DNA from 4 places in the Streptomyces akebiae genome. Region 4 is predicted to be linked to each of the others. Evidence: riboswitches for the same ligand, from Rfam matches in the RefSeq annotation. Region 4 holds a riboswitch; each other region holds the start of a gene.
The links. A riboswitch is a leader RNA that binds a small molecule or an ion and turns the genes downstream of it on or off. The one in region 4 is predicted to bind cyclic di-AMP.
Positions count from the first base shown of each region.

Region 1 (7,354 bases), 7.6 Mb from region 4:
ATCTTGCCCCGCAGATGCTTCAGCACCGGCACGTCGCGGGTGTCGAACCCGGTGGTCACCATGACCGTGCCGACGGCCGAGGTGAGCCTGACCACCGCCCGCTCGAACCGCTCCGCGACCTCGTCGGGGTCGGTGCCCGGCCGGATGATGTCGTTGCCGCCCGCGCAGAAGGAGATCAGATCGGGGGCGAGCTCCAGCGCCCTCGGCACCTGGTCCTCCACGATCTGGTCGAGGAGTTTCCCCCGCACGGCCAGGTTGGTGTAGTCGAAGTCGCCCTCGGGCAACCGGTCCGCGAGAAGCACCGCGAACCGGTCGGCCCAGCCGACGAACCGCCCGTCGGGCCCGGGGTCGCCGACGCCCTCGGTGAAGCTGTCCCCCAGCGCCACGTACGACCCGATCATTGCTCTGCTGCCATTCGAATCGTCTGCCACATCGGGCCATGATTCACCTTCGGATGTGACCTACGCGACCGTAATAAGCACTTGACGGACGGTGAGATAGACCACGTGTCAAGTGTTGGTCAACCCGGAATACCCACGTCGCGTCGGTGGGGCCCCCACACACGGAAGTCCTCGATCCGGAAGTGGCTCCAGGTGGTCCGGAAGGCGAAATGCCCACTCGTGTACGGCTCGGGATCGCGGTAGTCGAACACGAGCCGTCCGTTGTTCCACCACCGGACCCTCGACCCGTCCGAGACGATCCGCACGCGATGCGGCTCGTTCGCGACGAGCAGCGGCTCGGTGTAGTCGTAGATCAGCGGCCGCACCCCCGCCTCACCCACATAGCGCCGCAACCGCGTCGTCGTATTGGTGTTGGCCCCGTACCCGACGTAGTACGTCTTCAGATGGTCGTACTCGGCGAGCGCGCCCCCTCGTGGAGTGGCGAAGAGATCGTCGGGCGATCGCACGTCGACGGCGTTCCAGAAGTTGTTCAGATCGGACACCCGGTCGTTGACCCCGCCCGCGGAGACCGGCGTGGCCGTGTACTCGACGGCGTACGGCCCTCGCAGCCTGCGCTTGAACCAGAGCGTGGCCCCGGCCGGTACGTCGACCTCCAGCACACCGCGCGAGGCCGTGACCGTACCGCCCCGCTCCAACTCCACGGCCCACCGCCCGAGTCCGTGCCGGAAGTCGTCGGCGGCGATCAGCCGGCCACGGCCCCGCGACGTGTGGGCGGACGCGGTCCCCGCCGGAGCGACGGCCGCGAGGGCGGCACCGGCGGCGAGTGCTCCGAAAGCTCTACGGGTGGTCATACGACACCCCTTCTGTCCCCGTGCCGGTTCTGTCCCCGTGCCGACACGACATCGTAGAAAGCGCTTGTGGAGATCACTCTGACCGCACACCCCGGCCACTGTCGAGACGTCGATCAGCCATGCCGCACAACCGCAATGCGGTGACCACGGAGTCGCCACGCCCGATCGCGGCCCCTGCCCCTGCCCCCTGTTGGTGCGCGACCCCGCCTGCTATCCGGGAACGTCGAAGGCCGGACCCCGAGTCACGGGGTCCGGCCTTCGACGGGTGCGGCGGCGTGGGTCAGATGCCGACGCCCTTCGAGCGGAGGTAGGCCAGAGGGTCGATGTCCGCACCGTAGTTGGGGGTGGTGCGGATCTCGAAGTGGAGGTGCGGCCCGGTGACGTTGCCGGTCGCGCCCGAGAGGCCTATCTGCTGGCCGCCGCTGACGGACTGACCCGCGGAGACGGAGATCGAGGACAGGTGGGCGTACTGGGCGTAGTAGCCGTCGGCGAGCTTGATGACCACCTGGTTGCCGTACGCGCCGCCCCAGCCGGCGGAGACGACGGTGCCCGCGCCCACGGCCTTGAGGCTGGTCCCGGTCGGGGCCACGAAGTCGACGCCCGTGTGGTAGCCGCTGGACCACATGCTGCCGGCGGTCTTGTACGCGGTACCGACGGTCGCGCCCTGGATGGGCCGGCTGAAGCCGGAGCTGCCGGTCGTCGAGGACTGGCCGCTCGCCGTGGAGGTCGACGCCTGGGTGTCCTTCGACTCCTGCTTCGCGGAACCGGAGGACTTCGACGACTTGGAGGACTCGGTGGACTTCGAGGACTGCGACAGTTGCGGCTTCGACGACGAGCGTGACGTCTCGCTCGACGCGGCCCGCTCACCGATCGACAGCTTCAGCCCCGGGTGGATGAGGGAGGGATCGGAGCCGATCGCCTCACGGTTGTCCGAGTACAGCCGCTTCCAGCCACCCTCGACATCCTGCTCGTCCGCGATCTTCGCGAGGTAGTCGCCGACCTTCACCGAGTAGGTCTTAGTCGCCGCCTTCTTGGTGGTGGTCTTCTCCGCCTGCGCGGCCTTCTCGGCCTGCTCCAACCGAGCGCCCGCCTCGGCCGCGGCCTTCTCGGGGGTGATCGTGGCCGTCTTCTCGGAGACACCGGAAACGGCGGCCGCCGGGGTCGCGGCGTGGGCGCCGGCGGCACCGATCAGCGGCAGCGCGAGCGCCGCGCCACCGGTCCCGGCGGCGGCGATCGAGCGAGTGAAGCGCTGGGACTTCGGACGGCGGTGCTTACCCTTCGCGGGCATGGCGAATTCCTCTCCGTCGCCTGCGAGGTGAGCTGTCGGGTGCGGACTGGAGATGTCCGGCCGTGCTTGCGCACGGCTGTACCCCTAGCCGTTCCGGAGACCGGAACAGGCGGTGATTCCTGTGGGTCCCCCGCTCCTGCCGTGGATCGGGTCGGTACGCGGCTCCGGTCGGCGGCAGGATTGGGCGTCCGTCCGGATTGACGCCGAACGTAAGCGACTTGTGCCCACAGGTACAACCATTGGGACTTCCTGTGCGTCTTCCTCCCTGATCCTTACTTCAATTCACCATCACGCTCCGTAATAGACAGGTCTTGGGCGCATTCCAACCTCCCTGGAAATCCATACGAATTACGTGGACATGACGGCAACGGAACGTCACGAATATGACGCTGCTCACGCACCTACGACTCAGTAGGCTTTATTCCAGGCCTTGTTGGAATTACAGCTGCATTTCGGACAGATCGCTCAAGTGCGCCGAAGGCGGATAACTGTCGCATCGAAGTCACCACGCAGCCCCGTCCGCAATCCGTGATGCGCCAGCACGGCACCCCGGTACGTTTCGCCCGTTTCGCGGCACTCGTACGTCCCCGTCGGATCCAGCCCGCGCAGCCGGAGCGGGGCGAGCGGCTCACCGTAGTGCTGCGCCTGGAGCCAGGCGAGGACGACGACCTCGTCACCGTGGACGTACTGCACGGCACTCAGCCCCCCTGCGGGAGGACGCAGCCGATACAGGTCACCGCGCTGCACGACCGGCCGGATCTCCTTGTACAGCTGCACCCACTCCCGGGCCTCGGCCAGCTCCTCCTCACTCCACTCGGCGAGGTCACCGCCGACCCCGAGCACACCCGCCATGGCACTGACGAACCGGAACCGCAGCGAGCTGACCCGCCCGTTGAGCTGGTTGTTCGGGCTGTCGGTGACCCACGCGGCCATGGTCCGGGCCGGATGGATCTGGGTGAAGCCGTGCTGGATGGCGAGCCGGTCGAGAGGATCGGTGTTGTCGGAGGTCCACACCTGGTCCGTCCGCGCCATGACGCCGAGGTCGATCCGGCCGCCGCCGCCCGAGCACGACTCGAAGGCCACCCCCGGGTGCGCGGCCCGCAACCGGTCCAGCAGTGCGTAGAAGGCGTGCACGTGCTCGACCCACAGCTTCTGCGGATAGGGCTCACCGGGCCAGCCCGCGTCGGTGAAGCAGCGGTTGAAGTCCCACTTCACATAGTCGATCGGCGCGCTGGACAGGAGGGTGTCGAGCCGTTCCCAGAGGTATTCCTGGACGTCCTCGCGCGCGAGATTGAGTACGAGCTGATTACGCAGTTCCGTCCGCTTTCGCCCCGGTTGGAACTGTGCCCATTCAGGATGCGCCCGGTACAGCTCACTGTCCGGATTGACCATTTCCGGCTCGACCCAGATACCGAACTGCATCCCGAGGGCGTGCACCTGGTCGGCGAGCGGCCGCAGCCCCTTCGGGAAGCGGTCCGGATTCGGCGTCCAGTCGCCGAGGCCTGCCCGGTCGCTCGTCCGCGCCCCGAACCAGCCGTCGTCCACCACGAACAGCTCGACCCCCATGGCCGCCGCCCGCCGCGCGAGGGCCCCCTGCTGTTCCTCGGAGATGTCGAACTCGGTGGCTTCCCAGGAGTTGAAGAGCACCGGCCGGTCCTGGTCCGCGTCCGGGATGACATACGCCCGCTGGTACGCGTGCCAGGCGCGGCTCGCCCCGCCGAAGCCTCCGTCGTTCCACAGGCCGGCGAAGACGGGCGTGGTGAAGGTCTCCCCGGTCTCCAGCCTCAGGAGTCCGGACTCGTCGTATCCGGCGCCGCCGGTGATCTGCACGCGCGCGTCCGGAAGTTGGGCCACCGCGATCCGCCAGGAGCCCGACCAGCCCAGGGCGCAGCCGTAGACCTCGCCGCGCTCCTCGGTGGCGTCGGTGTCGAGGGCGACCCAGGGCAGGTGCTGGTGCCCGGTGTGCCCGCGCCGACTGCCGATGACCTTCTCGCCGTAGGTGAGGTCGGCGCGTACGAGCCGGGACTCGGCCGCCCAGCGCCCGTGCAGCTGGGAGAGGCGCCAGTTCTCCTCCGCGCGCGGCGGCAGCGTCCAGGTCGCCGAGTCTGCCCGCAGCAGCTCCGCCGCCGGGCCGTCGTTGACGAGAGTCACCCAGCGCTCGACCACGTCGTCGCGCATCCGGTAGTGCAGGGTGATCCCGAGTCCGTCGTCGGTGAACCGCAGCCGCAGCTCGTCGCCGTCGGCCTCGTACGTCCGGAAGGTCCACTCGGTGCCGCGCCGCTCGTCCGTGCGCACGGACAGTGCCGGTCGGGTGAAGCGGGGTCCGCCCTCGACGGGGTACTCCTCATGTCCGTCGACCGGGGCCTCGAACGGCCAGTACGGCAGCTGCTGCCGTACGGCCAGCTCCTCGGCGTCGGCGAGGGCGATCCGGGGACCCCAGTGCAGGTGCAGCAGCTCGTCGTTCTCGGTGAGCCGCAGGGCATAGCTGCTCCTGGACCCGGTGAGAAGCCAGGTCCGGCCGTCTGCTCCGATTTCCAACATCAAGCCCCCACAGATTCGAACAGGTGCGATCGGGCTTCAACATCATCGCAGGTCGCGGCGGGCGCTCGACGGCGCCTGTGGACAACCGCCGACGCATCGGCGGAGCGGCCTGTGGACAACCACTCCGGTGCCCTGGACCCGGCTGTGGACAACTCATTGGGGTACGCACGCATGTCGTATGGTCGAGTGCGCGCCCTCGACGTCGAGGGCGCGCCCGTCGGCGCTCGGCGCGGACGGCCGGATGGGAGGGGAGCCCCAGTGACGCAGCAGATCCCGTCGACCGAACCCGAGCTGACCGGAGTGCGCAATTTCCGCGATGTGGGCGGTCTGCCGACCGTGGACGGCCGGCGGGTGCGTCACGGGGTGCTGTTCCGCAGCGGCCACCTGGCCCACGCGACCGACGAGGACGCCGCGTTCCTGGCCTCCCTGGGCCTGCACACGATCTTCGACTTCCGCAACGCGGCCGACCAGAAGCTGGAGGGCCCGGACGTCGAGCTGCCCGGCGTCCTCAACGTGAACCTGCCGCTGAGCGACCCGGCGGACGGCGCCGAGTTCTGGAAGCTGGTCCGCGACGGCGACCTGGACCAGCTGCGCGCACTGCTGGACGACGGCAAGGCGGCAGGCCGGATGATCGCCTCGTACCGGACGATCATCAAGCAGCGCACGGCGGAGCACTCCCGGGTGCTGCACGCCCTGGCCGAGGACAGCGTGCCGGCGCTGATGCACTGCGCGGCGGGCAAGGACCGTGCGGGGCTCTCCGTCGCCATCACCCTGCTGGCCCTGGGTGTGGAGCACGAGGCCATCGTCGCCGACTACCTGGAGTCGAACGCCAAGCACCGCCGCTACAAGGTGCACCGCAGCAGCACCGCGGCGAACGCCTATTCCCCGGAGGTCATGGAGCTGCTGAGCCCGCTCTTCGACGCCCGCGCCGAGTACCTGAAGGCGGCCTTCGACACCGTCGAGGAGACCTGGGGGGATGTGGACAGGTACCTGGAGCAGGGGTTGAAGGTCACCCCGGAGACCCGGGAGCGGCTGCGCGAGCGCCTGCTGGACTAGGGTGTCTCGCCCGTCCCGACGGTCGGGTCACTGGTTGGCGCCCACCTCGAACAGCAGATAGATGAAGGCCGCGAAGACATGGCCGACCGCGATGTAGATGATGAGCCGCACCCACAGGGCGCGGGGGAACTTCTCTTCCAGGTCGGTCATGGCGTCTCTCCGGAGGTGGTCGGCCCGAGGCACAGCGCGGCGGTCGGGCTCTGCAGGAGGGTGTGGACGAACAGGAGGTCGGCGCCGTCGTGGTCGGCGGCGGCGATGCGGTGCGGGGTCAGCGAGTCGAAGTGGGCGCTGTCGCCGGGCGCCAGCAGATGCGCGGTGTCCCCGAGGCGCAGCCGCAGCCGCCCCTTGAGGACGTAGAGCCACTCCTCGCCGGGATGCACGCGCACGATGTCGCCCTGCGAGCCGTGCGGCACATGGACGCGCAGCGCCTGCATCCCGCGCCCGGACGCGCCCGCCTGCCAGTACGTCCAGCCACCGGCCCGGGTGGGCTCCGTGTCGGGCGCCCGCAGCACGGCGTCCCGTTCGACGACGGTCTCGCCGAGCAGCTCGGAGACGGTCGTACCGTAGACGCGGGCCAGCGCGAGCAGCATCGGCAGCGAGGGCTGGCGCTGTCCGGTCTCCAGCCGGGAGAGATGAGCGGGCGACAGGCCGGCGGCACGGGCGGCGGCCTCCAGGGTGAGGGCGGCCCGGCGGCGCAGGCCCCGCAGCTGCGGGGCGACGGCGGGCAGTTCCGTGTCGACCGGAGGCTCGGGAGGGTGCGTACCCTCGGAGGGGCTCATGCCCTCCATTCAGCCGGAGCTTTGCCTCTGCGGCAAATCTCTTGCCTCAGAGGCAAAGCCGGCGGGCTCACAAGCCGCACCACGGCGGCCCGGCACACCGTCCGCTCAGCCCGTCCGCTCAGCGGTTGGCGACCGCCTGCTTCACCAGCGTCCTGCCGAAGTCCCACATCAGCCCGCTGCCGCTGTGTGCGTCGTCCATCACCTCCGTGAACGCGGCGACGAACCGGTCCACCTCCCGTTCCCCGATGACCAGCGGCGGGATCAGCTTGATCACCTCCAGGTGGTCGCCCGAGACCTGGGTGAGGATGCGGTGCCGTCGCAGCAGCGGTACGACGACCATCTGGGCGAAGAGCCCCTTGCGGGCCGCCTGGAGCATGGTCCAACGGCTGCGCAGCTTGAGCGACTTTGGCCTGCCGAACTCGATGCCGATCATCAGGC
Region 1 is NZ_CP080647.1:1,182,052-1,189,405, forward strand. Features, by position in the region: gene K1J60_RS05250 (SGNH/GDSL hydrolase family protein) at 1-401, opposite strand, end outside; gene K1J60_RS05255 (DUF6250 domain-containing protein) at 521-1,252, opposite strand; gene K1J60_RS05260 (M23 family metallopeptidase) at 1,533-2,540, opposite strand; cyclic di-AMP (ydaO/yuaA leader) riboswitch at 2,545-2,703, opposite strand; gene K1J60_RS05265 (alpha-galactosidase) at 3,006-5,081, opposite strand; gene K1J60_RS05270 (tyrosine-protein phosphatase) at 5,340-6,137, shown strand; gene K1J60_RS05275 (DUF6126 family protein) at 6,165-6,287, opposite strand; gene K1J60_RS05280 (helix-turn-helix domain-containing protein) at 6,284-6,916, opposite strand; gene K1J60_RS05285 (aspartate aminotransferase family protein) at 7,035-7,354, opposite strand, start outside.
Region 1: another riboswitch for cyclic di-AMP. It lies ahead of K1J60_RS05260 (M23 family metallopeptidase); the one in region 4 lies ahead of K1J60_RS38205 (C40 family peptidase).

Region 2 (7,354 bases), 4.6 Mb from region 4:
CTGGAGGCCCAGGTTGCGCTGGAGGTCGTCCCAGTAGACCGGCTCGCGCATGAGGTCGGCGAAGGAGAGCCAGTAGTGGGAGAAGAAGTACGGGTGGAGGGCGTCGAGCTGGGGGATCTGGTCGAGGATCTGGACGGTGATGAGCAGCCCGACCGTGGTGGCCATCGCCGCGATCCCGCTGTTGGTGAGGGTGGAGACGAACAGCCCGAGGGCCGCGACCCCGATCAGTGACGCGGCCACCGCCAGCGCGATCAGCAGGGCCCGCAGCAGTCCCTCGGCGAAACTGATCCGCGTACCGGAGATCGTGGTCAGGTCCCCGAGGGGGAAGAGCAGGGCCCCGACCGCCAGTGCGGAGGCCGCCACGACGAGGGTCGCGACCAGGCAGAACGTCATGGTCGTCGCGTACTTGGTGAGCAGCAGCCGGGTGCGGCCGGCCGGTGAGACGAGCAGATAGCGGAGGGTGCCCGCGTTCGCCTCGCCCGCGATCGCGTCCCCGGCGATCACACCGACGGCCATCGGCAGGAAGAAGGGGAGCGTCGCGGCCAGCGCCGTGAACACCAGGAACAGGCCGTTGTTGGTGATCTGCGCGATGAACGCGGGCCCGCCACCGCCGCCGCCCCCTCCGTCCGGTCCGCCGCCCATCGACGATCCGTCACCCGTCTCGATCCGCACCGCGATCCCGACGAGGATCGGCACCGCCGCGAGCACACCGAGCAGCGCGATCGTCCGCCACCGCCGGAAGGTCGTCAGCAACTCGCTGCGGAACAGCCCGAAGGTCCACAGGAGGCTGGGGGTACGGACGGGGGCGGTCGGCGCGGTGGTCTCCGCCCCCGGTGTGTCAGCCCGCGACATCGAAGCCCTCCCCCGTGAGTGCCACGAACGCGTCCTCCAGGGAGGCGCGTTCGAGGGCGAACCCGCGGACGCGCACGCCCGCGGTGACCAGTGCAACGTTCAGTTCGGCGAGGTCCCGGCCGGGCGGCGGCGGTTCCGCCGTCACCCGGCCGCCTGCCTCGGTCCCGGCGCTCTCCGCCCCCTCGACCCCCTCGACCACGACCACGTCGGCGACTCCCTGCTCCTTGAGCACCCGGGCCGCGTCCGCCGTGTCGGGGGTGGTGACGACGAGACGGCCACGTGCGCCGGCGGCCAGGTCGGCGACCGCGCCCTGGACGATGAGCCGGCCCCGCGCCATGACGGCGGCGTGGGTGCACACCTGCTCGATCTCGTCGAGGAGGTGGGAGGAGAGGAAGACGGTGGTGCCGTCGGACGCCAACTCCCGTACCAGGGTGCGGATCTCACGCATCCCCTGCGGGTCGAGCCCGTTCGTCGGCTCGTCGAGGACGAGGAGCCGACGCGGCTGGAGCAGCGCCGCCGCGAGACCCAGCCGCTGTTTCATGCCCAGCGAGTACGCCTTCGCCTTCTTGCCGGCGGCGGCCGCGAGCCCCACCCGGTCGAGGGCGGCCGCGACCCGCGTACGCCGGGTGCGCGGGTCGGCGGTCGGGTCGGCGGAGTCGTAGCGGAGCAGGTTGTCGCGGCCGGAGAGGAAGCCGTAGAGGGCGGGGCCCTCGATGAGCGCGCCGACGTGCGGGAGGACGGTCCGGGCGGAGCGCGGCATGGGCCGGCCGAGGACCTGGGCCGTGCCCGAGGTCGGCTCGATCAGACCCATCAGCATGCGGATGGTGGTGGTCTTGCCCGAGCCGTTCGGGCCGAGGAAGCCGAAGACGCTGCCGCCGGGAACCGTGAGTTCCAGATGGTCCACGGCCACCTGTCCGCCGCGGAAGGTCTTGGTCAGCCCCTGGGTGTGGATGGCTGCGTCGCTCATGGCTCCCCTCGGGTACGGCCGGTGGGCCGGGACGGCAGGCTCGCCGTCCCGGCCCACCGGCCGGGCATCGCTGCTTCGCCGTCCCGGCCCGCCGGCCGGGCGACACTACTTCGCCGCGTCGGCCGCCTTCACCAGGGCGTCCTTGGTGACCGCGCCCGCGTACACGGTGCCGTCGTCGGTGAAGAGGACGTTGATCAGCCGGGTCTTGAAGACCGTACCCGAGCCGAACTCGCCCTTGACCTGGTCGCCGAGGGAGTTCAGGAACCCGTCGACCCGGGCGTCGCCGGACGAGTCGCCGCCACCGGTGGGCATGCCGGCCTCGGACCCGCCGTCGAACACGGCGATGGTGCTCCAGCCCTTGCCGATGGTCTTCAGCCCGTCGAGCCCGCTCGCGAACTCCGCCTCGGAGCCCTTGCCGTCCTTGGACTCACGGCCCTTGAACTCACCGTCCTTGAACTCACCGTTCTTGCCGGGCCCCTCGAACACGGAGTCGCCGGACCCGGACGCGTGGCCGCCCGCCTTCTCGACCTCGTCGGCCTCGGTGACCTTCGCGCCCTTCGGCGGGGTGAAGTCGAACGTCGACGCGCTCGGCTTGCCGAAGTCGACCTTCGTGAAGCCCGCGTCCACGACGGCCGCGCCGCCGCTCGCCGGGGTGAGCGTGAACTTCAGCGGCAGGCCCGTCTTCGCGTCGACGGCGATGGAGATCGCCCCGACCGTGGAACCGGACTGCTTGGGCTTGACGACCAGCTTGTACGCGTCGCGCCCGGCGACCTGCGCGGTGCCGTCGACGACCACGGACGTGGTGTCGTCGACGGCCTTCAGAGCCTCCTCGGCGAGCTGCTGAGGCGTGGCGGGCACGTCCTCGGCGGTGTCCGGGGCGCCCTTGCCGCCCTTGTCCGGGCCTTCCTTCCCCTCGCCCTCCGGGCCCGCGCCGGTCGCGTGGTAGACCTCGTTCGAGGCGCTGTCGTACGCCCACAGGTCGTCGCCGTTGTGGATGACGCTGTACTCGGCCGCCTCGTCCAGCAGCGACAGCTTCTGCTTGTCGGGGCCGTCGGCGGCGATCCGCAACGTGTGGGTGCCGGAGGCGAGTTCGAGAAGCTTGGAGGAGGGGTCCGCGGAGGAACCGCCGTCGCCGCCGGGCGCGGCCTGCGATCCCAGGCTGTCCGCCAGGCCGCCCAGGTCGGGCAGGCCCAGATCCGTGGTGATCTTCACCGTGCCGGACACCTGCTGCACGTCCGAAGCGGCGATCTTCTCGATGAGTTCCTGCGCGCTGATCTTCGGCAGATCGGGGTCACCGGAGCCGGCGAAGGCCGGGACGAGCCCGATGGTCGCGGCCGCCACGCCCAGCACGGTGACCGGGACGACGTACCGCGCGGCCTTGCGTCGCCGTGCCGAGCGCGCCTCCTCGGCCTCGGCCGCGAGCGCGGCCGCGTCGCCGGACCGGGCGCTGTCGTCGGTTTCGTACGGTGCCATGTGTGCCTTACCTCCGTCGTCGGCGGCGGCGTCTACTCGGAGCCGCCATTCTCACCCGAATCGGTGAGGAGTGGTGATACCCATCTGACCAAATCGGCCGGAGGGAATCGTCAGACTCGGGACTCAACTCCACGTACTGCTACGGGATGACATGGCGACCCGTCAGGGATGACATGACGGGGCGGCACCTCCCCACAGCCCGTGGGGGACGACGCCGACGGGCAGGATCGCGCCCCCTAAGGGACCCCTAGGGGACGCCGACGCCCACTCCTGGAAGGCGGCAGCATCCGGGGGCTCGCCTCAGAGGGCTGGCCCAAGAGGGCTGCTGGCCTCAGAGGGCTGGCCTCAGAGGGAACCCGGTCCGGGTGACTAGCCGGCGCGGTGCACCACGGCGTCGCACAGCTCCACCAGCGCCGCCTTCGCGTCGCACTCCGGCAGGGGGGCCAGCACGGCGCGGGCCTCCTCCGCGTAGCGGATGGTGTCGCGGCGGGCCTGCTCCAGGGCGGGGTGGACGCGGAGCCGGGCCAGGGCCTCGGCGTGGCGGGCGTCGTCGGTGAGGTCGGAGTCGAGCAGCTCACACAGGGCGATGTCGTCCGCCAGACCCAGTCGGCCCGCCCGCTCGCGCAGCCGCAGCACCGGCATGGTCGGCACACCCTCGCGGAGGTCCGTGCCGGGGGTCTTGCCCGACTCGTGCGAGTCGGAGGCGATGTCGAGGACGTCGTCGGCGAGTTGGAAGGCGACACCGAGCCGCTCCCCGTACTGGGTCAGCACGTCGACCACGGTCTCGTCGGCCCCGGCCATCAGTGCGCCGAGCCGTCCGGCGACCGCGACCAGCGACCCGGTCTTGCCGCCCAGCACGTCGAGGTAGTGCTCGATCGGGTCGCGTCCGTCGCGCGGCCCGGCGGTCTCCAGGATCTGTCCGGTGACCAGCCGTTCGAAGGCCTCGGCCTGGATGCGGACGGCGTCGGGGCCGAGATCGGCGAGGACGTGGGAGGCGCGGGCGAAGAGGAAGTCGCCGGTGAGGACGGCGAGCGAGTTGTCCCAGCGGGCGTTGGCGCTCGGCACGCCCCGGCGCACCTCGGCCTCGTCCATCACGTCGTCGTGGTACAGCGTGGCCAGATGGGTCAGCTCGACCACGACCGCCGAGGGCACGACACCCGGCGCGTACGGGTCGCCGAACTGCGCCGCGAGCATCACCAGCAGCGGGCGGAACCGCTTGCCGCCCGCGCGCAGCAGATGCTGGGCGGCCTCCTGGATGAAGGGGACCTCGCTCTTGGTCGCCTCCAGCAGACCCTCTTCGACGGCCGCCATTCCGGCCTGGACATCGGCTTCGAGAGCCTGGTCCCGCGCGCTCAGCCCAAATGGCTCGACGACGGTCACGAGGGTTCTCCTGTCTGCTGACGTCTACTGACGGTCACACGGTCACACGGTCGGTCTGGGTCGCTCTCACGGTCGATGACACAGTTTGTCGATCTGTCGCTGCCATCACCCGAGTCAGCGTATCCGGTCACCTTTCGATCACCACGAGCGCCCACGGGTCGACGCGCGTACGGCACCCGCGCGAGGCCCGCCCCGGCCCCCGCCCCGGCCCCGGCCCCGCCGTCGGAGGACCCCGCGGACCCCCGGAGGTCCCCGGTACACCCCCGAAGGCGTCCCCAAACACCTGGTCCGAGTTGACCGATTTGCCGCATAGCGAGCACTTCACCCGACTCCTCCCGTGAGTTGAGTCACCCGCCCCGGGCGGGGCAACCTTCCGGCGCCAGGTCGACTTTCCCTTTGCGGTAGGCAAGTTGACCCCGGAACACGCATCGGAAATTGCCGCCGAATCACACCAAAGTCAAGGTCAACTAGACCTACCGGCCAAACCGGGACTTGTTCCGATCGTGTGCTCTCGCATACGTTCACACCCCGTCCGGACGGACCGCCGAATCCTGCCGCCGCCCGGACTCCCCACCCATTGACCACTCATCCACGCACGGCAGGAGCGGGGGACCCAGGTAAGCGCCGGTCCGGCATTTCCCCCATCGGACCGACTAGGGGTGAAGCCACGCGCAGTACGCCCAGCGGACGCGACACGCACAGCGACCGCCCAGGCGACGCACGTGGCCGGGCATCTCCAGCCCGAACCCGACAGCTCACCTCGCAGGCGACGGAGAGGAATCCGCCATGCCCGCACGAGGCAAACACCGCCGTCCCAGAAGCAACGCGTTCACCCGTGGCGTGCTCGCCGCCGGAACGGGCGGGGCCGCCCTGGCCCTCCCGCTCACGGTCGCCACGACCGCGAGCGCCGCCACCCCGGCCCAGGCCGTCGGCTCCGTCCAGTCGGCCCCGCAGTCCGCCCCCGCCGTGGCGCAGCCCAAGTCCGCGACCTACACCGTGGTCTCCGGCGACACGCTCTCCTCCATCGCCCGGAAGCACGGCGTCAAGGGCGGCTGGCAGCGGCTCTACAAGGACAACCGCGCCGCCGTCGGCGACAACCCGGCCCTGATCCGCCCGGGCCTGAAGCTGAAGGTGAACGGGACGAAGGCGGCCACGGCGAAGAAGTCGTCGACGGCCTCGAAGACCACCACGGCCACGCAGGCGTCGGTCAAGACGTACCCGAACAACCTCGACGGCTGGATCCGCGAGTCGCTGGACATCATGGCGCAAAAGGGAATTCCCGGGACATACAACGGGATCCACCGCAACATCATGCGCGAGTCCTCGGGCAACCCGCTGGCGATCAACAACTGGGACTCCAACGCGGCCGCGGGCACCCCGTCGAAGGGCCTCCTCCAGGTCATCGACCCGACGTTCGCCGCGTACCACGTGTCCGGCACCCCGTACGACCCGTACGACCCGGTCGCGAACATCACGGCGGCCTGCAACTACGCCGCCGACCGGTACGGCTCGATCGACAACGTGTTCGGCCCGTACTGAGCCCCACCCACTCCGCACTCGTTCCCCTGGGCCGGCGGGCCCAGGGGAACGTTTGTTCAGCCGAACAGCCGGTCCAGCACGACCGCGATCCCGTCGTCCTCGTTGGAGAGGGTCACCTCGTCGGCGACGGCCTTGAGTTCGGGGTGGGCGTTGGCCATGGCGACGCCGTGCGCGGCCCAGTCGAACATCGGGATGTCGTTGGGCATGTCACCGAAGGCGATGGTCTCGTCCGGGGACAGACCGAGATGGTCGGCGGCCAGCGCGAGGCCCGTCGCCTTGGTGATGCCGCACGGCTGGAGTTCGACGGTGCCGGGCCCCGACATGGTGACCGTCGCCAGCGAACCGACCGCCATCCGCGCCGCCGAGGCCAACTCGTCGTCCGACAGATAGGGATGGCGCAGCAGCACCTTGCTGATCGGCTCGCACCACAGGTCGTCGCGGCGCGGCACCCGCACCGCGGGCAGTGTGGGGTGCGGCATGAGGTAGCCGGGCTCGATCAGGGTGAGGCCGTCGACGCCGTCCTGGTCGACCGCCGCGTACACCTGACCGACCTCCGCCTCGATCTTGCCGAGCGCGGTCTCGGCGAGTTCCCTGTCCAGGGTGACCGACCAGAGCAGTCGGTCCGCGCCGGGGTCGTACAACTGCGCGCCCTGTCCGCACACCGCGAGCCCCCTGCTGCCGAGGTCGTCGAAGAGGGGGCGCACTCTCGGTGCCGGCCGTCCCGTCACCACGAGGTGCTGGGCCCCGGCCTCCGTGGCCCGCGCCAGCGCGGCGAGGGACCGGTCGGAGAGCGTGTCGTCACTGCGCAGGAGCGTTCCGTCCAGGTCAGTGGCGATGAGTGAATATGCGGTGGGAGCGGCCATGATCAGAGAATACGGATGCCGCGCCCCATCGGTTCGACTCGAACCGGACGACGTCCGGCATCCCGACCGCCCCACGGCACCCGTACGTCAACACCCCTTGCCCGAACGCGGGTTCAGCGAGACGAGGGGGCCCACGCACCTTGAAGCGGCCGCAGGCCATGAAAGGGGCACGGGGAACCGCGCGACCAGCCACGCATGACCCGCACCCCGTCACGAACGACCCGCCTCAGCCCCGCCACGCACCGCCCCACCCGCGCTCACCCCGGACCCGTCTCACCCA
Region 2 is NZ_CP080647.1:4,149,673-4,157,026, forward strand. Features, by position in the region: gene K1J60_RS17730 (ABC transporter permease) at 1-852, opposite strand, end outside; gene K1J60_RS17735 (ABC transporter ATP-binding protein) at 839-1,819, opposite strand; gene K1J60_RS17740 (LolA family protein) at 1,925-3,292, opposite strand; gene K1J60_RS17745 (polyprenyl synthetase family protein) at 3,662-4,672, opposite strand; cyclic di-AMP (ydaO/yuaA leader) riboswitch at 5,245-5,454, shown strand; gene K1J60_RS17750 (LysM peptidoglycan-binding domain-containing protein) at 5,459-6,211, shown strand; gene K1J60_RS17755 (HAD family hydrolase) at 6,268-7,074, opposite strand; gene K1J60_RS17760 (NAD(P)-binding domain-containing protein) at 7,348-7,354, opposite strand, start outside.
Region 2: another riboswitch for cyclic di-AMP. It lies ahead of K1J60_RS17750 (LysM peptidoglycan-binding domain-containing protein); the one in region 4 lies ahead of K1J60_RS38205 (C40 family peptidase).

Region 3 (7,354 bases), 2.7 Mb from region 4:
GAAGATGCGCGGCTATCTCGCCGACCTCATCCACCGCAAACGGGAAGGCCTCACCGAGCACCCCGCCCCCGGCGAGGACCTCATCTCAGGGCTCATCCGCGCCTCCGACCACGGCGAGCACCTCACCGAGAACGAGGCCGCGGCGATGGCGTTCATCCTGCTCTTCGCCGGCTTCGAGACGACCGTCAACCTCATCGGGAACGGCACCTACGCCCTGCTCACGCACCCCGAGCAGCGCACCCGCCTCCAGGCCTCCCTCGCCGCCGGGGAGAGGGCACTGCTCGAAACCGGCGTCGAGGAACTCCTGCGCTACGACGGCCCCGTGGAACTCGCCACCTGGCGCTTCGCGACCCGGCCCCTCACCGTCGGCGGGCAGGACATCGCCCCGGGCGACCCCGTCCTCGTCGTCCTCGCGGCGGCCGACCGCGACCCGGCCCGCTTCCGGGACCCCGACACCCTCGACCTCTCCCGCCGTGACAACCAGCACCTCGGCTACGGCCACGGCATCCACTACTGTCTCGGCGCCCCGCTGGCCCGCCTCGAAGGCCAGACCGCGCTCGCGACTCTCCTCACCCGTCTCCCCGACCTCCGACTCGCGGTGGATCCAGCCGATCTGAGGTGGCGCGGAGGGCTCATCATGCGGGGGTTGCGCACGCTTCCGGTGGAATTCACCCCGCAAGGGCGGTCCGGGAGCGGTTCGTGACGCGGTTCGTAAGCGGTACGTAGTAGTACCCGGGCAGCCCGTAGCACTACCCCATTCCGCGACGGAAAGTGACACTCCCTCAAGTCTGTGATCTTCACGTGATCTGCGCTGCATTGACTTGTGACAACTGATCGACTCCCGCTACGTTCACACGTCAGTGCGAAGGGGTCACCCCACACCCTTCGCACCGGTCACCGCTGTCGCGTGAAAGGCAACCGCATGCTCTCCGGGAACGGTCGACACCGTCGCCCCCGTCAGGCTCCCGCCCTCCTCGTCGCGGCCGGAGTGACCGGCTCGGCCATCGCGATCCCCCTGCTCGGCGCCACCGGCGCGAGCGCGGCCAGCGGAACCACCTGGGACCAGGTGGCGGAGTGCGAGAGCGGCGGCTTCTGGAGCGCGGACACCGGGAACGGACGCTACGGCGGCCTCCAGCTCACCCAGGCGAACTGGGAGAAGTACGGCGGCCTCGACTACGCGACCAGCGCCGATCAGGCCAGTCGTTCGCAGCAGATAGCCGTCGCCGAGAAGGTGCTCGCCGACCAGGGCGTCGGTGTCTGGGCCACCTGCGGTCTGCTCCACAACCTCGGCGGTGACTCGGGTTCCGCCGACGTGGACACGGGCGTCGCGGGCGACTCGACGGATTCGGATGACCCGTCTGGTTCATCCGATTCGTCCGGTACATCGGGTTCGTCTAGTTCTTCGGATCCATCCGGTTCTTCCGGCAAGGTCGACGGGGCCGACTCGGCAAAGTCCGCCGACTCCACCGACTCCGACGCCTCGGGCGACTCGACCTCCGACGCCTTCGAAGGGTCCACCAAGGCCAGGACCGGTACGGGCGCCGACGCCGACTCGGGTGACTCGGACGGCTCCACGGCCTCCGAGGGTTCAAAAGCGGACAAGTCGGAACAGAGTGATGGCTCTTCGGCTGACGAGGGTGAAGGCGGCACCGGTCGCCATCGCGGCGCCAGTGCCGACGAGAGCGCCTCCGGCGCGGAGGTCGGCGCGGACGTGACCGACGGCTCGCGCGCCGCCGACTCCACCCCCTCCGGCCGTCACGCCTCCCGCGGTGGCGACGCGGCGCGGGAGGCCGCGGACGGCGCCTACACCGTCCGCGCGGGCGACAGTCTGACGCGGATCGCGAACTCGCTGGACCTGACCGGTGGGTGGCGCGAGCTGTACGCCGAGAACGAGGGCACGGTAGGAACCGACCCGGACCTCATCCTTCCCGGTCAGACCCTCGAAGTCGGTGCCGAAACGGGCGAAAAGTAGCGACAGTTCAGGTCACTGTTCGCCCCTGAATGCCCGTTTTGATCTAGGTGGGAGATGAATCACAGACCCCCTGATCGTCTTTGAAATCCGGGCAATCACGTGTTTACGGTCGTGACCGCTCGCCACAGCGGGCCCCTGCGGTCGGTACGCCGAATCCTGCCAACGGCCGCAAGGAACAGTCGTCGCGTCAAGCGCCGTAGGCAGGAGCGGGGGACCCAAGGTAAGTGCCGGGTCCGGTGGTTGCGGCCCTTCGGGGGCGTACGTCCGGAACCGGCTCGGGGTGAAGCCGCGCGACGTGAGCCGAGAGGCGAGCGTGCGCGGCCGGGCAACTCAACCGGCCCGAACCCGACAGCTCACCTCGCAGGCGTCGGTGAGGGGATCTCTCCATGCTGTTTTCCAGCAAGGGCAAGCACCGTCGTCCGGCCGTTCTTCATCGGTCTGCTCGCGCCATCGCCGTCGCCGGTGTCACCGGCGCCGCCGCCATCGCCGCCCCGCTGATGGCCGCCGGCAGCGCCTCCGCCGCCACCGCCTCCGAGTGGGACGCCGTCGCCCAGTGCGAGTCCGGCGGCAACTGGTCCATAAACACCGGCAACGGCTACTACGGCGGCCTGCAGTTCTCCGCCTCCACCTGGGCCGGCTACGGCGGCACGCAGTACGCCTCCACCGCCGACCAGGCGACCAAGGCCCAGCAGATCGCGATCGCCGAGAAGGTCCTCGCGGGCCAGGGCAAGGGTGCCTGGCCGGTCTGCGGCAAGGGCCTGTCCGGCGCCTCGTACGACGGCGCCGCCGCCTCCTCCGGCTCCTCGGACTCCGGCTCCTCGCAGCAGAGCACCAAGAAGAGCACCGAGGACACCCGCGCCTCCCGCTCCTCCGAGCGCGCCACCGTCGAGACCCCGACCGGCAAGAAGGTCAAGAAGGGCGACGGCGAGTACAAGGTCGTCACCGGCGACACCCTCAGTGGCATCGCCGCGAAGAAGAACGTCAAGGGTGGCTGGGAGAAGCTCTTCGAGCTGAACAAGGACATCATCGACGACGCCGACTTCATCTACCCGGGCCAGCAGCTCCACCTGAGCTGACCCGCGGCGTCGGCGACGGTCGCCACACGCCTGCCGCCCCCACGGCCGTCCCCCACGGCCGGGCAGGCGGGGCCGGTTCGGCCGGGCCGAGAATTCGGGCCGCTTCCCGGCTGAACCACAGCCCGCTCACATCCGTGTCCTCCATAGTGAAGACCTCGTGAGGGCCGTCCCCCCGTCCCCACGGGCTCCCCGCCCCGGTGCGCATTCCCCCGTACGCACCGGGGCGGGGTTTTTTCATGCCCGGTCGCCCCGCCCGGGCCCGGCCGTTTCCGCGCCGCTCCGCCTTTCTGTTCACTTTCCGGCCCACCCCCCTTTGTTCCGGCCTGAAACAATGGGTACGGTCTGTCTGTCCACGGGACGGTCGGTCGGCTGCCGACGAGCCCGGGGCGGTTAGGCTCTAGTCGCAGGGCCCGCGGGCCCCGCAGTTCCGCGTCACATCCCATGAAGGAGATGCTCGTGCCGTCCATCGACGTCGTCGTAGCCCGGGAAATCCTCGACTCGCGAGGCAACCCCACCGTCGAGGTCGAGGTCGGCCTCGACGACGGCAGCACGGGTCGTGCCGCCGTTCCGTCCGGCGCCTCCACCGGTGCCTTCGAAGCCATCGAGCTCCGTGACGGCGACCCCAACCGCTACCTCGGCAAGGGCGTCGAGAAGGCCGTCCTCGCCGTGATCGAGCAGATCGGCCCGGAGCTCGTCGGCTACGACGCCACCGAGCAGCGCCTGATCGACCAGGCGATGTTCGACCTGGACGCCACCGACAACAAGGGCTCCCTCGGCGCCAACGCCATCCTCGGCGTCTCCCTCGCCGTCGCCCACGCCGCCTCCGAGGCCAGCGACCTCCCGCTCTTCCGCTACCTGGGCGGCCCGAACGCGCACCTGCTGCCCGTTCCGATGATGAACATCCTGAACGGCGGCTCGCACGCCGACTCCAACGTGGACATCCAGGAGTTCATGATCGCCCCCATCGGCGCGGAGTCCTTCTCCGAGGCCCTGCGCTGGGGCGCCGAGGTCTACCACACCCTCAAGAAGGTGCTGAAGACCAAGGGCCTGTCCACCGGCCTCGGCGACGAGGGCGGCTTCGCCCCGAACCTGGAGTCCAACCGCGCCGCCCTCGACCTCATCCTCGAGGCCATCAAGGAGGCCGGTTACACCCCCGGCGAGCAGATCGCCCTCGCGCTGGACGTCGCCGCCTCCGAGTTCTACAAGGACGGCGTCTACACCTTCGAGGGCAAGGAGCGCTCCGCCGCCGAGATGACGGAGTACTACGCCGACCTCGTCGCGTCGTACCCGCTCGTCTCCATCGAGGACCCGCTGTTCGAGGACGACTGGGCCGGCTGGAACACCATCACCGAGAAGCTGGGCGACAAGGTCCAGATCGTCGGCGACGACCTCTTCGTCACCAACCCCGAGCGCCTCGCCCGCGGCATCGAGGAGGGCTCCGCCAACGCCCTGCTCGTCAAGGTCAACCAGATCGGTTCGCTGACCGAGACCCTGGACGCCGTCGAGCTGGCCCAGCGCAACGGCTTCAAGTGCATGATGTCCCACCGCTCCGGCGAGACCGAGGACGTCACCATCGCCGACCTCGCCGTCGCCGTGAACTGCGGCCAGATCAAGACCGGCGCCCCGGCCCGCTCGGACCGCGTCGCCAAGTACAACCAGCTGCTGCGCATCGAGGAGATCCTCGACGACGCCGCGGTCTACGCCGGCCGCAGCGCCTTCCCGCGCTTCAAGGGCTGAGCCGTCGGCTGACCCGTTGAGGGCCAAGCCTGAGCCAGTCGTACGTACGTCCCCGTACCGGTCCCGTACCGTGTGCGGGGACGTACGCGCGTGCGCGTGGGAGAAGGCAGAAGCGGAAGGGGAAGCGGGACATGGCCGTGAAGGACCGGGACCGGGACCGTTTCTCCACCGCGACGCGGCTGAAGGTGCTCGGTGAGCAGACGGCCGCCCGGGTCTACCGCTCCCAGACCAAGCGCCAGGCCCGCCGTTCCCGGCTGACCGGCCGGGCCGCGCTCCTCGCCCTCGTCCTCTGCTCGATGATCGTGGCGCTCGCCTATCCCATAAGGCAGTACGTCTCCCAGCGCGCCGAGATCGCCGACATGCAGCGGCAGCGCGAGGAGGCGCGAGAGCGGGTCGAGGAGTTGCGTGACCTCAAGGCGCGCTGGCAGGACGACGCGTACGCCGAGCAGCGCATCCGGGAGCGGCTGCACTATGTGATGCCGGGCGAGACCGGTTACACGATGATCGACCCGGACGCGGCGAAGCAGTCCCGTACGACACAGGGGGCGGCCGACCGCCCCTGGTACACCAATGTCTGGGACGGGGTCGACAAGGCCGACGCCGCCGACAGCTGAACGGCCACCTTCGTGACCGTCAACCGATGAGCCACACCGAGGACTTGAGTAGCAGGTTATGCAGACCCCTCCGCCGCCCACCCCGCGCACCGAGCCGACCGACGCCGACGTCGAGGCCTTCCAGCAGCAGCTCGGGCGTCCGCCGCGCGGGCTGCGCGCCATCGCGCACCGCTGCCCCTGCGGACAGCCGGACGTCGTCGAGACGGCGCCGCGCCTGCCGGACGGGACGCCCTTCCCCACGACGTACTACCTGACGTGCCCGCGCGCGGCCTCCGCGATCGGCACGCTGGAGGCGAACGGCGTGATGAAGGAGATGACGCGGCGACTGGAGACGGACCCCGAACTCGCCGCCGCCTACCGGGCCGCGCACGAGGACTACATCGCCCGCCGCGACGAGATCGAGGTCCTGGAGGGCTTCCCGAGCGCCGGCGGCATGCCGGACCGGGTGAAGTGCCTGCACGTCCTCGTCGGGCACTCGCTGGCCGCCGGTCCCGGCGTCAACCCGCTGGGCGACGAGGCGATCGCGATGCTGCCGGAGTGGTGGGCGAAGGGCCCGTGCGTGGTGCCCGCGCCGGAGACCTCCGAGGAGGCCGACCAGTGACCCGGGTCGCCGCCGTCGACTGCGGTACGAACTCCATCCGGCTCCTCGTCGCCGACTGCGACCCGGCCACCGGTGAACTGGTGGAGCTGGACCGGCGGATGACCATCGTCCGGCTCGGCCAAGGCGTGGACCGCACCGGCCGACTGGCCCCCGATGCGCTGGAGCGGACCTTCGCGGCCTGCCGTGAGTACGCGGCCGTCATCAAGGAGCTGGGCGCCGAGCGGCTCCGTTTCGTCGCCACCTCGGCCTCCCGGGACGCCGAGAACCGGGACGAGTTCGTGCGCGGGGTGTTCGACATCCTCGGCGTCGAGCCCGAGGTGATCTCCGGCGACGCGGAGGCCGAGTTCTCCTTCACCGGCGCGACCAGGGAACTGGCGGGCCGCACCGACCTCACCAGGCCGTACCTGGTCGTGGACATCGGCGGCGGCTCCACCGAGTTCGTCGTCGGGGACGATCATGTGCGCGGCGCCCGCTCGGTGGACATCGGCTGCGTCCGGCTGACCGAGCGGCACCTCGTCCGGGACGGGGCGGTCGTCGACCCTCCCGCGCCGGAGCAGGTCGCCGCGATCCGTGCCGACATCGAGGCGGCCCTCGACCTCGCCGAGCGGGACGTGCCGCTGAGCGAGGCGCACACCCTGGTCGGGCTCGCCGGTTCGGTCACGACCCTGTCCGCGATCGCCCAGGACCTGCCCGCCTACGACTCGGTGGCCATCCACCACTCCCGGATCCCGTACGACCGGGTCAGGGAGATCACCGAGTGGCTGCTGCGGTCCACGCACGCCGAGCGGGAGGCCGTTCCGTCGATGCATCCCGGGCGGGTGGACGTGATCGCGGCGGGCGCCCTCGTCCTCCTGTCGATCATGGAGCGGATCGGGGCGACGGAGGTCGTGGTGAGCGAACACGACATTCTGGACGGAATCGCCTGGTCCGTCGCGTAGCTCGCGGGTGGCCCCCGGGGTCCTCCCGGAGGGTCGCGGGCTCCTGTGAGGGAGTGTTTACTACTCGCCGGTAGCCTCGCTTGAGCTGTTCGGATAACGTATGAGCGCGTCCGAGGGGTGCTCCGGCACCCCTCGTCGATGCGCCGCCGAGAAACTTCGTGAAGTTCTTCACAAGAGAATCGCCCCTGTTGAGCGATGTTTTGAGGCTCCGCAGAGCGTTCCGGCGGTCCCAGGGGTCAACAAGGCGTCCCCGCCGGGGTTTCGCGGGGGTCTCGTCCGTGTGAAACCGAAGGGTGGTCCAGAGCCTTCGAGCGGCCGGAACGGCAGTTCACGCGGCCTTGACAACGGTCAAACCCCCCGGTCGGTCCCCTGGTGGGGCGTGGTCCGGGAAACAGGGGTCGCGGAGTGTAGCAGAG
Region 3 is NZ_CP080647.1:6,070,666-6,078,019, forward strand. Features, by position in the region: gene K1J60_RS26215 (cytochrome P450 family protein) at 1-703, shown strand, start outside; gene K1J60_RS26220 (LysM peptidoglycan-binding domain-containing protein) at 923-1,972, shown strand; cyclic di-AMP (ydaO/yuaA leader) riboswitch at 2,155-2,354, shown strand; gene K1J60_RS26225 (LysM peptidoglycan-binding domain-containing protein) at 2,359-3,048, shown strand; gene eno (phosphopyruvate hydratase) at 3,505-4,785, shown strand; gene K1J60_RS26235 (FtsB family cell division protein) at 4,917-5,399, shown strand; gene K1J60_RS26240 (DUF501 domain-containing protein) at 5,458-6,000, shown strand; gene K1J60_RS26245 (Ppx/GppA phosphatase family protein) at 5,997-6,938, shown strand.
Region 3: another riboswitch for cyclic di-AMP. It lies ahead of K1J60_RS26225 (LysM peptidoglycan-binding domain-containing protein); the one in region 4 lies ahead of K1J60_RS38205 (C40 family peptidase).

Region 4 (7,354 bases):
AGCTCGGGCACGCTCAGGCCGGTCGGCTCAGGCATTGGGCGCGAGGTCGGTTCCGGCGCCCCGGCGGCGTACCGCCACCAGATCCGTACGGGCCTCACCGGCCGGCGTCGCGGCAGCGGGGGCCTGGGCGGCGGAACCGCACACACCGCCCCCCGCGTGCGAGCCGCACCCCGCGCCCGCGCCCGCTCCTTCGTCCTCGTGCGACCCGCAGCCGCCCCCGGCGTGCGATCCGCACCCCGCGCTCTCCCCGGACCCACAGCCCCCGCCGGCGGCCACGGTCGCCCGGTGCTCCGGGAGCGTCACCTGGTCGGTGCCCTCCACCTCGAAGCCGGCGTCCGCGATCATCTCCAGGTCGGCCTTGCCCGCCTGGCCCTCGCTGGTGAGGTAGTCGCCGAGGAAGATCGAGTTGGCCAGGTGCAGGGCGAGCGGCTGCATCGAGCGGAGATGGACCTCCCGGCCGCCCGCGATCCGCACCTCGCTGTCGGGACAGACGAACCGCACCATCGCCAGGATCCGCAGACAGCGCTGCGGGGTCAGGTTCCACTCCTTGGCGAGCGGGGTGCCCTCGAACGGGATCAGGAAGTTCACCGGAACGGAGTCCGGGTCCAGTTCGCGCAGCGAGAAGACCACGTCGACCAGGTCCTCGTCGCTCTCGCCCATGCCCGCGATCAGACCCGAGCAGGCCGACAGACCCGCCGCGTGCGCCTTGCGCACCGTGTCCACCCGGTCGGCGTACGTGTGCGTCGTGGTGATCTCGCCGTACGTCGCCTCGGACGTGTTCAGGTTGTGGTTGTAGGCGTCCGCGCCCGCCTCGCGCAGGCGTTCGGCCTGACCGTCGGAGAGCAGACCGAGGCAGGCGCACACCTCGACGCCCTCGTTCTGGTCCTTGATCGCCTTGATGGTGTCGGAGACCCGGTCGACGTCCCGGTCGGTCGGGCCACGCCCGGACGCCACCAGACAGACCCGCTTGGCGCCCCCGGCGAGCCCGGCCGCGGCTGCCTCGGAGGCCTCGTGAGGCTTGAGCCAGGTGTACTTCAGGATGCCGGCGGTCGAGCCGAGCCGCTGCGAGCAGTAGGAACAGTCCTCGGGACACAGTCCGGACTTGAGGTTGACCAGATAGTTCAGTTTCACCCGGCGCCCGAACCAGTGCAGGCGCACCTTCCCGGCCGCGGCCACCACGTCCAACAGCTCGTCGTCGGAGGTGCCGAGGACGGCGAGCGCCTCGGCACGGCTCAGCGGCTCGCGCCGGAGCCCCTTGTCCACCAGCGTGTTCAGCAGGTCCATGAGAGCCGATCCTGTCCTACGGGACCGCTCCCGGCCAAGGAGAGTTCGGACAACAGAGTGGGATCGACGTGTGGGTATTGCCACATCGTGGGCGGCTGGTCGGCCCGTTAGTGTCTGTGCACTGCCTACAAAAGCCCCAGCCGTGCCGTCCACGACAGCCCGGCGCCGGAGGCTGCCCACACCACCCCGGAGGACCCATGGCGTTCGGCTGGATCGACGAGCAGGCCTCGGCGCGCCGCCGGGCCGGTCTCGTACGGACCCTGCGCCCCCGTCCCGCCGACTCGCCGCTCCTCGACCTCGCGAGCAACGACTACCTGGGTCTGGCCCGGCACCCCGAGATCACCGAGGGCGCTGCCGAGGCCGCGCGCCGGTGGGGCGGCGGCGCCACCGGCTCCCGTCTCGTCACCGGCACCACCGAGCTGCACGGCGAGCTGGAGCGTGAACTCGCCGACTTCTGCGGCTTCGAGGCCGCCCTCGTCTTCTCCTCCGGCTACGCGGCCAACCTCGCCGCCGTCACCGCGCTCGCCCCGCACGGCTCCCTGATCGTCTCGGACGCCGGCAACCACGCCTCCCTCATCGACGGCTGCCGGCTGGCCCGGGGCACCACCCAGGTCGTGGCGCACGCCGATCCGGAGGCGGTCCGCAAGGCGCTGGCCACGGGCGGTGGGGTGCCTGCCGTCGCCGTCTCGGACACGGTGTTCTCCGTGGACGGCGACGCCGCCCCCCTGGCCTCCCTCGCCGCCGCCTGCCGTGCGTTCGGCGCCGGGCTCGTGGTGGACGACGCACACGGGCTCGGGGTCCTCGGCGACGGCGGCCGGGGCGCGCCGTACGCGGCGGGGCTCGCGGGCGACCCCGACGTGGTCGTGACGGTCACGCTGTCGAAGTCGCTGGGCAGCCAGGGCGGTGCGGTGCTCGGCCCCGCGAAGGTCATCGACCACCTGGTCAACGCGGCCCGGACGTTCATCTTCGACACGGGCCTCGCCCCGGCGGCCGCCGGCGCGGCACTCGCCGCGCTCCGGCTGCTGCGCCGTGAGCCGGAGCGCGCCGCACGGGCCCGGGAGGTGGCGCGGGAACTGCACACACGGCTGACGGCGTCGGGCCATGAAGCGGTGCGGCCCGACGCCGCCGTGGTGTCCGTACGCGCGCCGTCACCGGATCAGGCGGTGCGGTGGGCGGCGGACTGCCGTGCGGCGGGTCTCGCCGTCGGCTGTTTCCGCCCACCGTCCGTGCCCGACGGCGTTTCCAGGCTGCGGCTGACCGCCCGCGCGGATCTCACGCGGGGGCAGATCGACCGGGCCGTGGGGATCATCGGCGATACACGACCGTGAGTCGGCGTCAGGGCCGGGCGTCGCCGTAAGCGGAAGTACGAACGCTGTCGGTGGTGGTCACCGCAGCGTGGTGATGAATCCCTCCCAGGCGTCGGGTTCGAACAGCAGGGCGGGCCCCGCCGTGTTCTTCGAATCGCGTACGGCCACCAGGCCGGCCCAGCGGCCGGACGCGGGACGGGCCGTCTCCACGCAGTTGTTCATTCCCGTGCTGCGACTGCTGCGCAGCCATCGCACTCCGCGTAGTTCGGTACTGGTGGGTACGTTCCGAGGCAGTGCGGACATGGTGCCTCCTTACGCGCCGGCGGCTAGCCCGGCGATGTAATCCAACGAGTCCTCGGGCGAAAGGGCGTGGATCTGAAGGGCGTTGAAGGCCTCGACATACGCCTTGAGGTCTTCTTTCCGTTCGAGGTAGAGGCTACTCGTCAAGTGGTCGAGAACAACCACGTCCAGATCGGATGTGCTCCGAAATGAGAAAATTACGAAAGGGCCCGTGACGCCGATGTGCGCCCCGGCAGTGAACGGGAGCACCTGCAGTCGCACCTGGGGAAGGCGGGCCGCCTCGACCAGCCGGCCCAGCTGCCGGGCCATGATCTCGGGCCCGCCCACCTCACGTCGGAGAACGCCCTCGTCGAGCACGGCGCTCAGCTTCAGCGGCGGGTTCCCCCGCAGCACTTCCTGCCGCGCCAGCCGCACCTCCACGAGCGCGTCGAGTTTGTCGTCTTCCAGCCCCTCCACCGCGGCCCGTGTCACCGCCCGCGCGTACTCGGGAATCTGCAGCAGACCCGGCACCACCGAGGTCTCCAGCGTCCGCATCCCCCCGGCCTGCGACTCCAGGCTGATGAAGTCCCGGTACGTCGGCGGCAGTACGCCCCGGTACGCGTGCCACCAGTTGTGCCGCCCGCCGCCGTCCTCGGAGCCCGCCAACGCCAGGAGCAGCTCCCGTAATTCGGTGTCGTCGACCCCGTACGCGTCCAGGAGCTTGCGTACGTCCGCAGGCTTCACCCCGCTGGCGCCCGTCTCGATCCGGCTCACCTTGGACTGGTGCCAGCCCACGCGATGGGCCGCCTCGATACTGGTGAGCGCGGAACGGGTGCGCAGGACACGCAACTCGGCACCGAGCTTGCGGCGGCGCACCGCCGGACCGTACTGCATGGGATTCTCCTTCCGCCCGGCGCGCGAAGTCGGGGTGACGACAGAGGATGGACGACAACCCCATCCGAATACGCTCGGCCGTCGGACAGTTCACCGCTTCGAGCGACAGATATATGCATATCTTGGTGGATCGCCACCCGTGACAGCCCAGGTAGTGGCAGTCTGGCGCGAAGCACCAGTCCGGGACCGTAGTCGAACCATCCGCTCCCTGTCGGACACCGGTCCCGTGGGAAAGGGACGCCTCGCCATGGCAGATCACCTGGAAGCATCCGTCACTCTGCCGAGCGATCCCGCCTCGGTGTCCACGGCCCGGAACTACGTCGCCGACGTGCTCGCCGAATGGGGCCTGCCGGGCGACACCGACATCGCGGACACCGTGCGCCTGATCGTGTCCGAACTCGCCACCAACGCCGTCCAGCACACCCTCGGTCAGTCGCCCACCTTCACCGTGGACATCGCCCTCGACCGGGACGAGCAGCTGCGCATCGGTGTCACCGACAGCCATCCACGCTTCCCGAAACGGCTGCCGGCCGCCGTCCAGCAGGACAACGGCCGGGGCATGGTCATCATCCGCTGGCTGACCGCCGAGTGCGGCGGCAGGCTCAGCGTCAGACCCACCCGGGAGGGCGGTAAGACCGTAGCGATCGAACTGCCGTGGACGGTTCCCGCGCAGCCGGTCAGCGCGGGCGGTCCGCAGGAAACCTGACGAGATCCTCGTCCGTGGGCGTGGGCGTGGGCGTGGGCGTGGGCGTGGACGTGGACGTGGTTGCGGTTGCGTTCGTGGCCGTGTGTCCGCGGTCTGCGCCGGTGTTCGTGGCCGTTCCCGTGTCGTCGAGTCGTCGCGGTCGGAGAGGCGGCCCACCAGTTTCGGGAGCACGGCCCACAGGAGCAGGCAGATGAGGAAGGTGCCGGCCCCGGCGGCGATCCCGGCCTTCCGGCCGAGCGTCACGTCCACGACGAGCAGGACGGATCCGGTGAAGGCCGGCATCAGCACGATCAATCCCGCGGTGGCCAGCCGGGACGAGACCTGGACGATGACGGGCTTGGCGTTCTGCTGGAAGAGCGAGCGGTGCAGGGCGGCCGGGGCGGTGAAGAGCGTCGCCGCGAGGACCGCGAGCAGCAGGGTGACGACGTATGTGGCGCGCTGGACGGAGTCCAGGTCGGGGAAGCGCGGTGTGAAGGCCAACGTCAACAGGAACGCGAAGAGGATCTGTACCCCGGTCTGGGTGACGCGCAACTCCTGGAGCAGCTCGGAGAAATTGCGGTCGGCGCGTTCGAGGGGGGTCTCGTTGCGTGCGGGACGGGTGCGTTCGTCGGCCATGGTCGAACGTGTATCCAAAACCGCCGGTCGCACGCCTGCCGGGGGCGGCGGAGAACTCAGCCGCCCCCGACGGTGGGTCAGCGGACCCGGCCGTACCAGACGTTCTTCGTCCAGAGCTTCTGCAGTCGGACGACGTCACCCGTCTTCGGCGAGTGCCAGATCTTTCCCTTCCCCGCGTAGATACCGACGTGGTAGACGTTCGAGCCCGAGTGGAAGAAGACCAGGTCTCCGAGCTTGCGGCTGCTCGCGGAGATGTGCTTCGTCTTGTTGTACTGCTGCTGAGCAGTACGGGGCAGCTTCTTGCCCGCCTTCTTGAACGAGTAGAGCGTCAGCCCTGAGCAGTCGAACCTGCTCGGGCCCGTGGCGCCGTACTTGTAAGGGGAGCCCTTCTTGGAAGCCGCGACCTTGAGTGCCTTCGACGCCACCGTGGCGGCCTCGGCGTCGGCTGCGACGCCCGGGACCACGATGCTGCCGCTGACAGCGGCGATGGTCAGAGCCGAGGCCGTGCCGGCCCGGGTCAACAGCGACGGGACACGATTCAGCGCAGTCATGCGCAACCCTTCGTCAGCCGCCTGTGAAGGATGACCTGTCGGATTCGGGCTGGCGAAGTTGCCCGGCCGCTGACGCGGCTTCACCCCAAGGGCTGCTCGGCGCGGTCATGGCTTGACCGTTCCGGCGACCCGTCGTGCTTGGGTCCTCCACTCCTGCCGATGCACTCCTGTCGACCGGTCATCCGGGCGGCGGCAGGACTCGGCGTCCACCCGGATCGCCCCGCCGCTGCGGCGGGGGCTTGTCGTCAGGAAGGGATCTTGACGCACGGACGTCCGAAAATCCCAACGGAACCACGGATTTGTGGTCTTACTCACCACTCGCCCGTTCGGGTGGACAGAGCATTTTCGGCTGGTGTGTCCAGGCGGTCGAGGACGTCCGCACCAGCACCGGAATGATGCGTTCCGGCCTCGTGCCAGCCATGTTGCGCAACTTCACAGGTCCTCACGACGTATGGGCCGATAGGTCGATCGCGGTAGGCCGTCCGGACGGCACGAAGCCTGGACCGGACGCCCCGTCAGTAGTACGGCGAGCGCCCCGGGATCGGTTCAGGCCGGCGAGTCCTCGGGCTCCGGCGGCAGCGCCACCCGGCCCGCCCGTCGCTCGCCGTCCAGGACCCGCAGGGCTCGCGCGAGCGTCGGGGCGTGCACCTCGTTCTCCCCGCGCCTGTGCATCAGCTCGAGCGCGTCGCGCAGAGCGGTCGCCTTGGCGACGAGAGCCTGCGCCGCGCGCAACCCGCGGTACGTATCGCCCGGTCGGGCCGGATTGATCCGGCCGAGCAGATCGACCACGTCCAGGTAACGGTCGATCAGCTCGGCCTCGGCGCGCGTGAGCGCGGGCAACGGCGGCAGTTCGGGTGGGAGCATCGACGGCTCACCTCGCGCCGGGGAGCGTGCGCGTGGTCCTGTGGCTCGGGATCACCCGATCGGCCAGGCCGTACTCCACCGCCGCCTCCGCGTCGAGGAACGTGTCCCGCTCGATGTCGGCGCTGATCCGCTCCGGGCTCCGGCCCGTGTGCCGGACGAGCATCTCCTCCAGCCTGCGGCGATTGCGCGTCAGTTCCTGGGCCTGGATCGCCAGATCGTCGGCCTGTCCCTCGATCCGTTCGGCCACCGCCGGCTGGTGGATCAGTACACGCGCCCCCGGAAGCACGAACCGCTTGCCCGGCGTGCCCGCCGCGAGCAGCACCGCGGCGGCCGAACCCGCCTGCCCCAGGCAGATGGTCTCCACGTCGCAGGTGACGAAGCGGATGGTGTCGTAGATCGCCGTCATCGCGCTGAACGAGCCGCCGGGCGAGTTGATGTACAGCGAGATGTCGCGGTCCGGCGACTGGTGCTCGAGGTGCATGAACTGCGCCATCACGTCGTTCGCCGACGTGTCGTCGATCTGCGTCCCGAGGAACACGATCCGTTCTTCCAGCAACTTCGAGTACGGATCCATCGTTCGGTGACCCGCAGTGGTGCGCTCGGTGAACCCGGGCAGCACCTGGCGGGCCGACGGTCGGTTCGCGGGCATGGGACACGCCTCCTCTGATCGACTCTGTCAAAAATGTACAGGACGTACGTATGCGGGGAGGGGAGGATCGGCCGAAAGCGAAAATCCGCGCGGGGAGCCGGTTCCGCAGGGATCGTGTGAGCGGTTCGGTCCGGCGAGCGGCGCGCGGCGCGCGGCGCGCGGGCGGGGGTGGGGGTGCGGGCGGGGCCGGTGGAAGGGCCAGAAG
Region 4 is NZ_CP080647.1:8,780,437-8,787,790, forward strand. Features, by position in the region: gene K1J60_RS38170 (adenosylmethionine--8-amino-7-oxononanoate transaminase) at 1-35, opposite strand, end outside; gene bioB (biotin synthase BioB) at 28-1,284, opposite strand; gene K1J60_RS38180 (8-amino-7-oxononanoate synthase) at 1,482-2,612, shown strand; gene K1J60_RS38185 (DUF397 domain-containing protein) at 2,670-2,894, opposite strand; gene K1J60_RS38190 (helix-turn-helix domain-containing protein) at 2,904-3,764, opposite strand; gene K1J60_RS38195 (ATP-binding protein) at 4,012-4,470, shown strand; partial or broken gene K1J60_RS38200 (DUF6328 family protein) at 4,579-5,085, opposite strand; gene K1J60_RS38205 (C40 family peptidase) at 5,163-5,636, opposite strand; cyclic di-AMP (ydaO/yuaA leader) riboswitch at 5,640-5,810, opposite strand; gene K1J60_RS38210 (hypothetical protein) at 6,183-6,500, opposite strand; gene K1J60_RS38215 (ATP-dependent Clp protease proteolytic subunit) at 6,508-7,149, opposite strand.